One region of the Variovorax sp. 10L426 genome, then DNA from elsewhere that is predicted to be linked to it. Evidence: predicted binding sites of a transcription regulator. Region 1 holds the regulator's gene; each other region holds the start of a gene.
The links. The regulator LexA, encoded in region 1, represses DNA repair genes until DNA is damaged. The targets are predictions, from matches to a motif close to ACTGTATNNNNATACAGT.
Positions count from the first base shown of each region.

Region 1 (4,726 bases):
TCGAACGCATGAGCGGTCGTCGTTCACATCCGGCGTCCGGGCGCACCTATCACGTGAAGTTCAATCCGCCGAAGGTCGAAGGCAAAGACGACCTGACGGGCGAAGACCTGATCCAGCGCGAAGACGATAAGGAAGAGACCGTTCGCAAGCGACTCGAGGTTTACAGCCAGCAGACGCGGCCGCTGGTCGACTACTACTCCCAGTGGTCCAAGGCCGAACCGGCCGCTGCGCCCAAGTACCGTTCGATCAGCGGCGTCGGAACGGTTGACGACATCACTCTACGCGCGCTTGCCGCATTGACCAGCTGATCATCGGTCTGCTGGCCGACCGGCCAGCAGTTCCAGCATGAGTTCGATGCGCGCCTTGACCGGCGTCAGCGCGCCCGCATCCCGAAGAAGCTCACTCTGCCTCGGCAAGATGCGACCTTGGGAACAACGCGTCGCACGAACCACAGCCACCCCTGCCGCCTGAGCCCGCAACGCCGCGGCCTCCAGCGCGTGATGCAAGGTTCCGTTTCCCGTCGCGGCCAACACAAGACCTTGCAGCGGCTCAGCGGAGCCCGCTTCGCGCTCCCGCAGCAGCGCATCGACAATGCTGCCGCGCGCCTCGGCGTGACTCAAGAGAATCTCGACGCGTGGCCATTCGCTGATGACGGCTACACGATCGAAAACATGCTGCGCATCGGGCACGGCAGACGGCCAGCACCTCACGATCCTGACGCTTCCCTCCTCGACGTAACCCAGCGGTCCGGCATCGCCGGAGTCGAAGGCGTCCAGCCTGTAGGTATGCACCTTCTGAACATCGAGCGCACTGTGCAACGTCCCCGCGCACACGACCACGACGCCGCTCGCGCCCGGTGTCGCGGCAACGACGATGGCATCCCGCACGTTCTGTGGCCCATCGGGCGCCAGCGCCGTGGCGGGACGCATCGCACACGTGAGCACCACTGGCTTCGAGGGTGCCAGAACCGAATGAAGAAAGAACGCCGTCTCTTCCAGCGTATCGGTCCCGTGCGTGATGACGAGACCCGCCACGTCGGGCTGAGCCAGCCAGTGCGCGCACCGCAGTGCCAGCTTCTGCCAGATGGCGAAGGTCATGTCCTTGCTGTCGACCTGGGCGACCTGCTCCGCCAACAGGACGACACCAGGCGGCGCATCGATGCCGCCCAGCAATTCCTCCACGCCGACCTGGCCGGCGGTGTAGCCAATGTTGTCATCAGAGGACTTGGCACGGCCTGCAATCGTCCCGCCCGTGCCAAGCACGATGACCTTGCGCTTGTCGCCTTGATTGATTTCGTCCATTGCTTGCCAACCACCGAAAACTGGTTAAAAATACAGGTACTGGATATTCAGCCAGTTCCCTGAGGAGCCACCATGCAGTTTGCAGTCAAGCTTACCGCCCGTCAGCAGCAGATTCTGGACTTGATCCAAAGCGCCATCGCGCGCACCGGAGCGCCACCCACGCGTGCCGAGATCGCCACAGAGCTGGGCTTCAAGTCTGCCAATGCCGCGGAAGAGCACCTCCAGGCGCTGGCGCGCAAGGGCGTGATCGAGCTCGTGAGCGGCACTTCGCGTGGTATTCGCCTCAAGGGCGATGCGTTGCGCGCGCTCAATGAATCTCGAAACAATCAGTTTTCACTGTCCCTGCCCGGCATGGCGCAACTCGCTCTCCCGCTGATCGGCCGCGTGGCAGCCGGTTCGCCGATCCTGGCGCAGGAACACGTCGATCAAACCTACTACGTCGAAAACACGCTGTTCCAGCGCCAGCCCGACTACCTGCTCAAGGTGCGAGGCATGTCCATGCGCGACGCCGGCATCATGGATGGCGACCTGCTCGCGGTCCAGGCCACCAAGGAGGCCCGCAATGGCCAGATCGTGGTCGCCCGCCTGGGCGATGAGGTCACGGTCAAGCGGCTCAAGCGCAACAAACAGGTCATCGAGCTTCACGCCGAAAACCCCGACTACCCGACCATCATCGTCCAGCCCGGCGAGCCCTTCGAAATCGAAGGCCTCGCCGTCGGGCTGATCCGCAACACGATGCTGATGTAGCCCACTCTGGCAAGCGAACACGGTTGCAACCGCTTTCGCCTCATTGACGGCCGCGACAGGTGGCGGGCGTATGGCATAGAGCCATCACCCTGTCGAGGCCGATGAAAGCAATCCTGCCTGTGTTCAATCTCTGACCTTTCTGGAGTTCACATGGGAATCGCTCTTCTTAGCATCGTCGACCTGATCACGCCTTTGCAGACATTGGCCAACCGGTGGATGCCATCACGCCGTTCAGGCCACATCAGCACGTCGGGCCTGCGGTATGTGGGTGTTCGCCCGAGTTGCGGGTCGCGCCAGAGCCCGGCAACCCGGGCCGATGCGCCTGCCGCCGCGCGGCCGCTGCGTGTCGTGCGCATGGTCGATGCTCAGCAACCCGGTCGGCATCCGAGCCGCGTCGTGATTTCAGGTCGCATGGCCGACGTATGCGCCGAGCTCGACAGGCTGGTTGCACTTGAAGCGGCCGATGCGTCGGCTCATCGCGCCCACTTGCATTGAAAGCGCAAGACCGTGGTCCGAGGCGCTCGTCTCGACCCACGGCGACGACGGCCCCCCGGTAGCGCCGCAAAATTGTTCGAGATGAGCGAAGGCTGAGCAACGCGCCGACACAGCATGCCTGTGGTGCGAGGCACAATGGCACGCCATGAACATTGTGATCCTCGACGACTACCAGGACGCGGTGCGCAAGCTGCAGTGCGCTGCCAAGCTCGACGCCTATGCTGCCAAGGTCTACACCAACACGGTCAAGGGCATTGGTCAGCTCTCGGTGCGCCTCAAGGACGCCGAAGTGATCGTGTTGATCCGCGAGCGCACCCAGATTTCCAGGCAGCTGATCGAAAAGCTGCCCAAGCTCAGGCTCATTTCCCAGACGGGCCGGGCCGGGAGTCACATCGACGTGAACGCCTGTTCGGAGTTTGGCATCGCCGTGGCCGAAGGCACAGGCTCGCCACTGGCGCCAGCCGAACTGACGTGGGCGCTGATCATGGCCGCCATGCGCCGGTTGCCTCAATACATCAGCAACCTGAAGCATGGCGCCTGGCAGCAGTCGGGCCTCAAGTCGGCGTCGATGCCGTCGAATTTCGGGCTGGGCTCGGTGCTCAAGGGCAAGACCCTCTGTATCTGGGGATACGGCCGCATCGGGCAACTGGTCGCGCGCTATGGCCAGGCCTTTGGCATGCAGGTGGTGATCTGGGGCCGCGAGCAAAGCTGCGCGAAGGCACGGTCCGATGGTTTCCAGGTGGCGCCGGACCGTGAGACCTTCTTCGCCGCAGCCGATGTGTTGTCGGTCCACCTGAGGCTGACGGAAGAGACCCGCGGCCTCGTGACGCTCGAAGACCTCTCGCGCATGAAGCCGACAGCCTTGTTCGTGAACACCTCGCGCGCAGAACTTGTGGAGCAGGACGCCCTCCTTGCCGCCCTCAATCGTGGTCGGCCCGGTTTGGCCGCCATCGACGTCTTCGAGAGCGAACCACCGCTGCAAGGCCACGCCCTGCTCCGGCTCGAAAACTGCATCTGCACCCCGCACATCGGCTATGTCGAGCAAGACAGCTACGAACTGTATTTCGGGCAGGCCTTCGACAACGTCGTCAGCTTCATCAAGGGCAATCCGACCAATATCGTGAATCCCGGCGCGCTGCAGGTCCGCCGTTGAGACAACCTGCGCCGCCAGCCGCCCTATGGGCCCTGCTGGCCGGCAATTTCGTGATCGGTACGGGCGTGATGGTCGTGCCCGGCACGCTCAACGAACTCAGTGGGTCACTGCAGGTCAGTGCTGCAACGGCAGGTCAGTTGATCACCGCAGCAGCGGTCGTGATGTGCCTCGGAGCCCCGTTGCTTGCCGCCGTGGTCGCGGGCTGGGACCGCCGTGTGCTGCTGACCTGCACGATGCTGTGGTACGCCTGCGGGCACCTGGTTGCAACGCTGATGCCGAATTTCAGCGGACTGCTCTTCGTCCGGATGTTGACGGTGGTGTCGCCGGCCATCTTCACGCCGCAAGCAGCGGCCTGCGTAGGCCTGCTGGTGCCGGCCGAGGAACGTGGGCGCGCCGTCACCTTCGTCTTTCTTGGATGGTCCATGGCGTCCGTGCTGGGCCTTCCGATCGGCGCGCTGATCGGGGGCCACTTCGGATGGCGGGCGGCATTCATGCTGATCGCGCTGTTGTCGGTCGTGAGTGCTGTCTGGATCTGGCGCCAGCTGCCCTCCGGAATCCGGCCCGCCGCGCTGTCGCGCGAATCCTGGGGCCGGGTGCTCAAGAGCCCATTGCTGATGGGCGTGGTGTGCGTGACCGCCCTGCAGGGCTCCGGGCAATTTGTGCTGTTCAGCTACTTCGCGCCGGTGCTCAAGCAGCAGTTGGGTGCGAATGCCACGGAACTGGGCCTCGTGTGGGCCTGGTTCGGCGCTTGCGGCGTCGTGGGCAACGTGGTTGTAAGCCGGTACATCGATCGCGTGGGAGCACCTCGCATGGTCTTGTTCACGACGGCCTTGATCGCGCTGAGCTTGCTGCTCTGGCCGCTTGGCGTCACGCTCGCGTGGCTGGCACTCCTGCTGACACCGTGGGGATTGGGCTGCTTTGCGACCAACTCAGCGCAACAGGCGCGACTGGTATCGCTCGCTCCTTCGCTGGCGCCGGGCTCGGTTGCACTGAACAGTTCCGGGATCTACATCGGACAGGCCATCGGCGC
Region 1 is NZ_JBFTJF010000003.1:362,495-367,220, reverse strand. Features, by position in the region: gene adk (adenylate kinase) at 1-308, shown strand, start outside; gene AC1DHL_RS06340 (asparaginase) at 309-1,301, opposite strand; gene lexA (transcriptional repressor LexA) at 1,374-2,048, shown strand; gene AC1DHL_RS06330 (hypothetical protein) at 2,199-2,543, shown strand; gene AC1DHL_RS06325 (D-2-hydroxyacid dehydrogenase family protein) at 2,689-3,696, shown strand; gene AC1DHL_RS06320 (MFS transporter) at 3,693-4,726, shown strand, end outside.

Region 2 (4,726 bases), 320 kb from region 1:
TGATGCCCGCCGATGAGCGGCAGCAGGAGGGCGATTGTCGGGTCCAAGCCGGGCCGATTATTTGGCGGCGCGGGCGGCGGCCTCCCGCAGACGGGCAACTGCGGTCAACTGCTTTTGAACGATCGCGTTCTGCAGCGCTACGTTCGCGTCAATCGACGCGACGCCCTTGTCAGAAATGTTGTACTGAACAACAGGGGTTGGAGCCTGACGCTTCTGGGGAGAAGGGGCAGCTGCGAGGGTGCGGGCAGCAACCGACATGATCCACTCCGGGTAGTTGGTGACTTTCTTCAATTCATTATAGGTTCGGCAGAACCGTTATTAATCTCTCCACGAGTTTGTGGTGGCCCGCCGTGGATCAAGGCTCGGACTGGCCTAGCCAGGCAGCGACGCCGAGTTCTTCCGCCAGAACGCGGCATCCGGCAACGTCCCCGCGCCGGCCGCCGCGTTTTCCGCCATGTGCTCGGCCCGGCTCGTGCCGGGAATGGTGCAGGTCACGGCCGGATGGCTCAGCACGAACTTGATCAGCACCTGCGCCCAACTCGTGCAGGCGATGTCGGCCGCCCAGCCCGGCAGCGGTTTGTCACGCAGCCTGCGCAGCAGCCCACCGCCGCCGAAGGGCAGGTTGACGATCACGGCTACCCCGCGTTCGCTCGCAAGCGGCAGCAAGCGCTGCTCGGCCGCGCGCGCATCGAGCGAATAGTTGATCTGCAAAAAGTCGAGCTTCTGCGCGCGAAGCACGGCTTCGACTTCGCCATACGCCGATTCGGTGTAGTGCGTGATGCCGATGTAGCGCACGCGGCCCTTGTCCTTCCAGCCGCGAAGGGTTGCGAGGTGCGTTTTCCAGTCGACGAGGTTGTGGACCTGCATCAGGTCGATGCGCTCGGTGCGCAGTCGCGTGAACGATTGCTCCATCTGCGTGATGCCGGCCTCGCGGCCCGAGGTCCAGACCTTGGTGGCGAGAAAGGCCTTGTCGTGCTGCTTCGATGCGGCGAGCAACTCACCGGTGGTTTCTTCGGAGCGGCCATACATCGGCGAACTGTCGATCACCGTGCCGCCGGCGGCGAACAGGGCATCGAGCACGCCCGGAAGCCGCTGGTATTCGACGGTGCCGGGGCGTTGGTCGAAGCCGATCCAGGTGCCGCAGCCGACCACCGGCAAGGCTTCCTGCGTGGAGGGAATGGGACGGGTGTTCATCTTCGGTCTGCCTTGCTGTGCGAGGGAAGGGAGCGCGACGCCGGCGCACAGCGCCATGCCCAGCCGCAGCAACTGGGTGCGCGTGAGGAGGAAGCCGCCGTCCGTCATCGCACGTTCAATGCCTGGCTCAGGGTTCGCGGGCGAACATCGCGTTGATCTCGCGATGGCTCACGGCCGTGCTGGCATAGGTGAAGGTGCCGTGCTCGCGCATCTCGTTGGCGGCGCGCAGGAAAGCGCCCATTGCGGCGCGGGCCAGCGAACCGCCGACGCTGATGCGGCGCACGCCGAGCCCGAACAGCGTCTTCGCGTCGAGGGTGACGGCACCGAGGCCCATCAGCACGTTCAGGGGGCGGTCGATTTCGCGCAGCACCGTCGAGATGTCTTCGCGGGTCACGAGGCCGGGCGCATAGAGCACATCGGCGCCGGCTTCCTGGTAGGCCTGCAGGCGCGCGATGGTGTCGGCGAGGTCGTTGCGGCCGTGGAGATGGTTTTCGGCGCGCGCGGTCAGCGTGAAGGGAAAGGGCTGCGCGCGGGCCGCTTCCACGGCGGCGCGGATGCGCTCCACCGCAAGCTCGCGGCCGTAGATGGGATCGTCGGCGCGGTTGGTGGCGTCCTCGATCGATCCACCGACGATGCCGGCCTCGGCCGCGAGCCGAATGGTCTGCGCGACTTCCTTGGGATCGTCGCCGAAGCCGTTTTCCAGGTCGGCGCTCACGGGCAGGTCGATGGTCGAGAGACTTCGGAGATGCGCGAGCACATCGTCGCGCGAGATCGCGTTGTCAGGCCGGCCGAGCGAGAAGGCCAGGCCGGCGCTCGTGGTGGCCAGTGCCTTGAATCCCATCCGGGCGAGCAGGTGCGCCGTGCCGACGTCCCAGGGGTTCGGAATGATGAATCCCTCGCTGGATTCGTGGAGGGCGCGGAAGGTCCGGGCCTTGTCGGCCTGCGAGACCTGCGTCATCTGTGTGGGGGATGAAGTCATCAGGAAATCTCCTTGTTGGCTTGCCAGTTTCCTTCTTTTCTCTTTGGGCCGTCCAGTTGCAGGGTAGAAAATACTGTATGAAAATACAGTCATTCACATTTTCATCATGGGCCTCCCTTTCCTCGATTCTTCCTTTGCTGCCGGTCGCGGCGTCTGGCATGCCGACGAGCTCGGCAGCGCCGACGCACAGGTCATCGGCACCGGCCACGCTGCGCTTGACGCGCAGCTGCCGGGGGGCGGCTGGCCGGTCGGCGCCATGACGGAACTGCTGCAGGCCGCGCCCGAAGACCCTGTCTGGCAGTTGGTGCTGCCCGGCCTGGTGCAGGCAGCGGAAGCGCGGGACGGCCCGGTGGTGCTGATCGGCGCGCCCTGCGAGCCCTTCGGCGCCTCGCTCGCCGCGCACGGCCTGCGGCCCGAAGCGCTGATGTGGGTCCGAAGCGACGCCGCGGCCGCCCGACTGTGGGCCTGCGAGCAGGCGCTGCGCTGCGCCGATGTCGGCGCCGTGCTGGCCTGGCTGCCGCAGGCCCGGGTCGGCGAATTGCGGCGGCTTCAACTGGCGGCGGCGCAGCATGATGCGCTGCTTTTCGTCTGCCGGCCCGAGGCGGTGGCGCATGCGGCTTCTCCGGCACGGCTGCGGCTGCACATCGTGCGCAGCGCGGCCGATGCGGCGCAGATCGAACTCCACATCCTCAAGCGCCGCGGTCCGCCGCTCGCGACGCCGGTGGTGCTGCCGGCGCGCAGCGAGCGCATGAGCGCCTTGCTCGCCGCCGCCCGGCTGCGCCGCAAGATTCGCCTGCAGCAGCAGGGCACGGCGCCGGCGGGCGATGCGGCCACCGTGGTGCGCATCGATGCGTGGAAGGAAGGACGCCATGCACTGGATCGCCTTGCAGTGGTGTGAAAGCCCACCTCTGGGCTGGGCTGCGCCGGCTGCAGGGGGTGCGGGTCGCGCAAATGGCCCCCTGCCGCCCACCGAAGCCCTGGGCTGGTGGGCGCTGCAATTCACGCCGCACGTGGCTTGGCAGGACGAAGCGCTGATGCTCGAAGTCTCCGCCTGCGAAAGACTGTGGGGCGGTCGGCTGGGCTTGATGCGCCAGATATCCAACGCCAACCCCGCGCCCGATGCGGCCCTGAAAGGCGCGCAGGGCGCGACCAGCCTGGAGGCGCTGGCGCGGCTGCGCCTCTTTGTGCGCGGTGAGCATCGCCCCGACGACATGCCCGCCGGCCTGCCGCTCGACACACTGAGCGCCGCGCGTGATCACCTTGAACTGCTCGCGCGGCTCGGTTGCCGCACCTGGGGCGATGTGGCCGCCTTGCCGCGCGGCGGCCTGTCGCGGCGCTTTGGCGCCGGGCTGCGCGAGGCGCTCGACATGGCCTGGGGCTTGCGCCCCGAAACCCATGCGTGGCTCAGCCTGCCCGATGTGTTCGAGCAGAAGCTCGAACTGCCCGCGCTGGCCGAGGGCGCCAACGAACTCATGTGGTCGGCCAACCGCCTGCTCGCGGCGCTGCAGATCTGGCTGCGCGCACGCCAGCGCGGCGCACGTGCGCTCGAACTGCAATGGACGCTCGACCTCAAGCGCTTCAACGGCGTGAACCTGCCGCCGCACCAGCACATCACCGTGCGCACTGCCGAGCCCACGCAGGACATGGCGCACCTGCGCCGGCTGCTGGCCGAGAAACTCGCGCTCACCACCTTGGCAGCGCCCGCGAGCTGGCTGCGGCTGCGCTCGCTCGAAACCGATCCGTGGGCCGGCGCCAGCACGAGCTTCCTGCCGGAGGACAACCGCAAGGGCGACAAGCTCCATGAAATGGTCGAGCGGCTCAGCGCACGGCTCGGTCCGCAGCAAGTGCTCGTTCCCACGGCGCAGGCCGATCACCGGCCGGAGCGCATGCAGGCCTGGCAGCCCGCCTTGCACAGGGGTCGCGCCCCCGGCCAGCGCAGCGAGGCCCGTTCCGGAAACACCGTGGAACCGGCTTTGCCGGGCCACAGGTGTTGCCCCCTGCAAGGGGGTGGGCGGCTACACGAAGTGAGCCAACCTGGGGGTGTGCCAATTTATCCGACCTGGCTTCTTCCCGAACCCTTGCGCCTCGACATGGACGGCGAGCGCCCGTACTACTGCGGACCGCTGCGCAGGCTGATCGGTCCGCAGCGGGTCGAAGCCGGCTGGTGGGGCGGCGTGGAAGAGGGCGGCCGCCCGGCAGTTCGCGACTACTACGTCGCCGAGAGCCCCGAGGCCGGCCTGGTGTGGATCTTCCGCGAGCGCTCGACCGCCTGCTTCGCTGAAGGCGAGGTGCGCTGGTATCTGCAAGGCCTCTATGCCTGAACTCAGCGACAAGAAGACCCGCGCGCTCACGCTCGCCGAGGTGCATGCCTTGCCGCAGCGGCAGCCGCCCGTGCCCGGCCTGCCGGGGTACGCCGAACTGCATTGCCTCACGAACTTCAGCTTTCAACGCGGCGCCTCCACACCCGAGGAACTGGTGGAGCGCGCCTACCAGCTCGGTTACTCAGCACTTGCGATCACCGACGAATGCTCGGTGGCCGGCGTGGTGCGTGCG
Region 2 is NZ_JBFTJF010000003.1:44,270-48,995, forward strand. Features, by position in the region: gene AC1DHL_RS04840 (hypothetical protein) at 1-47, opposite strand, end outside; gene AC1DHL_RS04845 (hypothetical protein) at 58-291, opposite strand; gene AC1DHL_RS04850 (aldo/keto reductase) at 373-1,251, opposite strand; gene AC1DHL_RS04855 (isocitrate lyase/PEP mutase family protein) at 1,322-2,173, opposite strand; gene imuA (translesion DNA synthesis-associated protein ImuA) at 2,280-3,071, shown strand; gene AC1DHL_RS04865 (Y-family DNA polymerase) at 3,043-4,494, shown strand; gene AC1DHL_RS04870 (error-prone DNA polymerase) at 4,487-4,726, shown strand, end outside.
Region 2: the regulator LexA is predicted to act here: its motif matches at 2,246-2,263, upstream of imuA (translesion DNA synthesis-associated protein ImuA).

Region 3 (4,726 bases), on a different contig from region 1:
TGACGTCTTCGATCGACTTGGCGACCTTGACGCCGCCACCCTTGCCGCGGCCACCCGCGTGGATCTGGGCTTTGACAACCCAGACCGGGCCGCCGAGCTTCTGAGCGGCCTCGACCGCCTCCTGCACTGTGTACGCCGGAATGCCACGGGGCACAGGCACGCCGAACTTGGCAAGAATTTCCTTGCCTTGGTACTCGTGAATCTTCATGAGGGTGTCTCTCGGAACGGGGTTTAGAGATCGGGAGAAATTTTGGCTGTTGTCCGCGGGCCACGGCGCCTGACGGCGGGGGCGGCGAACAGCAGGGGACTGTATCATGGTGCGCCGCACCAAGGTCTGACCCTTGCGCTGTGGTCAATACGTAGTTACTCCAGAGCTTTTCGAGGCCCTACCATGCCCAAGGTCTTCATTGATGGCGAAGCCGGCACCACCGGCCTCCAGATCCGCGAGCGGCTTCAGTCGATGCCGAACATCGAACTCGTGAGCATCGCCCCCGAGTTGCGAAAGGACGTCGCCGCCAAGCGCCAGTTGATGGCGGGTGTCGATCTCGTGGTCCTGTGCCTGCACGACGATGCCGCGCGCGAATCGGTGGCACTGATCGATCAGCTCGAAGGCCGCCGCCCCAAGATCATCGATGCCTCCACCGCGCACCGCACGGCAGAAGGCTGGGTGTTCGGATTTCCTGAACTCGCGGCAGGCCAGAAAGACGCGGTGGCAAAGGCCGAACGCGTGGCCAACCCGGGCTGCTATGCAACGGGCGCCATCGCCATCGTTCGCCCTCTGGTCGACGCCGGCCTGCTTCCGCCCGGATTCCCGATCGCCCTCCCCTCCGTCAGCGGCTATTCCGGCGGCGGACGCACCATGATCGAAGCGTACGAAAAGGGCGAGGCGCCGGCGTTTGAAACCTACGCGCTCGGACTCAAGCACAAGCACATTCCCGAGATCATGAAATACACCGGCCTGACCCGTCGGCCGGTGTTCATTCCGTCGGTCGGCAACTTCAAGCAAGGCATGCTGGTTCAGTTGCCGCTGCACCTCGACGACCTGCCCGACCGCCCCAAGGCCGGCGACCTGCACGATGCCCTCGCCTCGCACTACGCGAAGAGCAATACGCCGGAGCAATTCGTGAAGGTGCTTCCGCCCACCACGGACGGCAAGCTCGATGCGGTGGCGCTCAACGACACCAATCAACTCGAGATTCGCGTGTTTCCGAATGAAGACCATCGGCACGCCGTCGTGATCGCCCGACTCGACAACCTGGGCAAGGGTGCGAGCGGCGCGGCCGTCCAGAACATGAAGCTGATGCTGGGGATCTAGCTCGCCCCCAGGTTGCCCGCACTTCGTGTCGGGCGCCCACCCCCTACCGGGGGCAACACCAGCGGGCCGGTGTTATTCATCGGGGTCGTAGCGTAGTACCTTGGAGACCACGGCGCCGTTGAATCCGCGCGCCAGCAGGAATCGCGTCTGCTTCGCTCGCTCCGTCCCATCCTGCGGAAGGGCATCGAAGCGGCGGCGCCACACTTCACGAGCCCGGTCCAGTTCGCTGCCTTGCAGGCTTGCGACTGCTTCAGCGACAGCCTCGGGCGCGATGCCTTTGTGAAGCAGTTCCTGGCGCACACGCGCCGCGCCATGCCGCGCTGCGCGCTGATGCAGCACCGACTGCACCACCCTCGCCTCGCTGATGAAATCCTTGGCGGTCAGTTCGTCCAGCGCGCGCGACAGCTCGCCGGGTTGTTCCTCGTATTTCGCGAGCTTGCGTTCAAGCTCCGCGCGTGAGTGTTCGCGCTGGCTCAGCAGGCGAAGCGCGCGGCCCTTGAGGGATGGTGCGGCAAAGGCCATGACATGAATGATCGCTGCGTGTCAAAACCGCGCCCGCCGCGTCGGCGGGTGCTTCTGCAGGAAGCCTTACTTCCCGGCTTTCTCGGCCTTCTCGGCCGGTGCGTCCGCCGCCTCGGTCAGCAGCAGCGGGATGCCCAGCGATTCGCGCACCTTGTTCTCGATTTCGCGCGACAGCTCGCGGTTCTCGCGCAGGAACTCACGCGCGTTATCGCGGCCCTGCCCGATCTTCTCGCCGTTGTAGGCGTACCAGGCGCCCGACTTGTCGACGATCTTGGCGGTCACGCCCATGTCGATGATCTCGCCCTCCCGACTGATGCCTTCGCCGAAGAGGATGTCGAACTCCGCAGTCTTGAAGGGCGGCGACACCTTGTTCTTGACCACCTTGACCTTGGTCTCGTTGCCGATCGCCTCGTCGCCCTTCTTGATGGTGCCGATGCGACGGATGTCCAGGCGCACGGAGGCGTAGAACTTCAGCGCATTGCCGCCGGTGGTGGTTTCGGGCGAGCCGAACATCACGCCGATCTTCATGCGGATCTGGTTGATGAAGATGACCATGCAGTTGGTCTTCTTGATGGTGGCCGTGAGCTTGCGCAGCGCCTGGCTCATGAGGCGTGCTTGAAGGCCGGGGAGCGAGTCGCCCATTTCACCTTCGATTTCGGCCTTGGGCGTGAGCGCGGCGACCGAGTCGACCACGATCAGGTCGACCGCGCCCGAGCGAACCAGCGAATCGACGATCTCGAGCGCCTGCTCGCCGGTGTCGGGCTGACTGATGAGCAGGTCGGACAGGTTCACGCCGAGCTTCTGGGCGTATTGCACGTCGAGTGCGTGTTCGGCATCGACGAAGGCGCAGGTGCCGGCCTGGCGCTGCATTTCGGCGATGACCTGGAGGGTGAGCGTGGTCTTGCCCGAGGATTCCGGACCGTAGATCTCGATCACGCGGCCGCGCGGCAGGCCGCCGACGCCAAGCGCGATGTCGAGACCCAGCGAGCCGGTAGAGACCACCTGGATGTCTTCGAGCGCTTCGCCCTCCCCCAGACGCATGATCGCGCCCTTGCCGAACTGCTTTTCGATCTGGGCCAGGGCGGCCTGCAGGGCCTTGGCCTTTTCGCTGCTGGCGACCGAGATGCTTGTGCCCTTGACGACTGCGTCCATGTGAAAACTCCTTGAATATCAATGGGTTGTATTGGATTCATCCATCTGCTTTTAACCACAGGCTGGATGCTTGAACAGTAGTGTAGGGGCTGATGAATGGGCGATGGTCTGTTTTTTGGTCAGTTTGCTTTACTATCGATCGACGATGACTGACGCGGCATTCTCAATCGACCATGACGCCTGGCGGCAAACCCATCTGGGCCGGTTGCTGGGTCACGCCATGCGCCGCTTCGACGAACGCGTGCTGGCGTTGATGGCCCACGACGCCGAGGTGCCACTGGCGCTTTCCAACCTCGCGGCACGCGCGCAGGTGAGCGCAGCCCACATCCACATCACGCGGCATCTGTCGCGCGAAGGCTCGCGCCTCACGGACCTGGCTGAACGCGCAGGAATGACCAAGCAGGCCATGGGCACGCTGGTCGACCAGTGCGAGGCTTGGGGCCTGGTGACGCGCGGCCCCGATCCGCTCGATGCGCGCGCGCGCCGCGTGATGTTCACCACCGATGGACTGGCGTGGCTGGAAGCCTTCCGAAACGCGGTGGCCCAGGCCGAAGCCGAGTTCCGCGCGAGCGTCGGCGATGACGTCGCCACCGTGGTAACCATCGGACTCGAAGCCTATGCCGCGTCCTAGAATTCCGGAAGGGCGGCGGCCTGTGCAAGCCGCGATGTCTGGAGGCACGGGATGCGAATACTGATTGCGGAAGATGACCAAGTGCTGGCCGACGCGCTGCTGCGAAGCCTGCGCACCTCCGGCTCGGCGGTCGACCACGTGGCAACGGGGTCCCAGGCCGACGCCGCACTGATGACGAACAGCGAGTTCGATCTGCTCATTCTCGATCTCGGCCTGCCCAACATGCATGGCCTCGAGATCCTCAAGCGACTGCGCGCCCGCGGCTCGCAACTGCCGGTGCTGGTGCTGACCGCGGCCGACAGCGTCGAGGAACGGGTCAAGGGCCTCGATTACGGCGCGGACGACTACATGGCCAAGCCTTTTTCGTTGCAGGAACTGGAGGCGAGGGTGCGCGCGCTCACGCGGCGCGGCATGGGCGGCACCAGCAACGCCATCAGGCACGGCCCGCTGGTCTACGACCAGGCCGGCCGTGTCGCGACCATCGACGGCAAGATGATCGAACTCTCGGCACGCGAACTCGGCCTGCTCGAAGTGCTGCTGCAACGTGCAGGCCGCCTGGTGAGCAAGGACCAGTTGGTTGAACGCCTGTGCGAGTGGGGCGAGGAAGTCAGCCTCAACGCCATCGAGGTCTATATCCACCGCCTGCGCAAGAAGATCGAGAAAGGCCCGGTTCGCATCGCCACGGTGCGCGGCCTCGGCTACTGCCTCGAAAAGATTCCCTCCTGATGCGCCAACGCGCGTAGCCTGGGCAAGCCGGGTGAAACTTTTTCAGCGCGCGCAGCGCTCTCTTTTCGGCGAGATCCTCGACTGGATGCTGACGCCGCTCCTGCTCCTGGTGCCGGTCAGCATCGGGGTCACGTGGTTGGTGGCACAGGGCATTGCCAACGCGCCGTTCGACCGCGCCCTCGAATCCAATATCCAGACGCTCGCACGACTGGTCGAGGTCGAGCATGACCGGGTCCAGTTCGTCCTGCCGCAGCCGGCGCGCGAGATCCTGAGCGGCGACGACGTGGACCGCGTGTACTACCAGTTGCTCGACGGACACGGCACGCTGCTCAGCGGCGAGCGGGACGTGCCGTTTCCCGGCACGGACGATCCGCCGTCGC
Region 3 is NZ_JBFTJF010000010.1:160,584-165,309, forward strand. Features, by position in the region: gene sucC (ADP-forming succinate--CoA ligase subunit beta) at 1-208, opposite strand, end outside; gene argC (N-acetyl-gamma-glutamyl-phosphate reductase) at 392-1,315, shown strand; gene recX (recombination regulator RecX) at 1,388-1,837, opposite strand; gene recA (recombinase RecA) at 1,904-2,989, opposite strand; gene AC1DHL_RS16425 (MarR family winged helix-turn-helix transcriptional regulator) at 3,135-3,620, shown strand; gene AC1DHL_RS16430 (response regulator) at 3,672-4,346, shown strand; gene AC1DHL_RS16435 (sensor histidine kinase N-terminal domain-containing protein) at 4,378-4,726, shown strand, end outside.
Region 3: the regulator LexA is predicted to act here: its motif matches at 3,051-3,068, upstream of recA (recombinase RecA).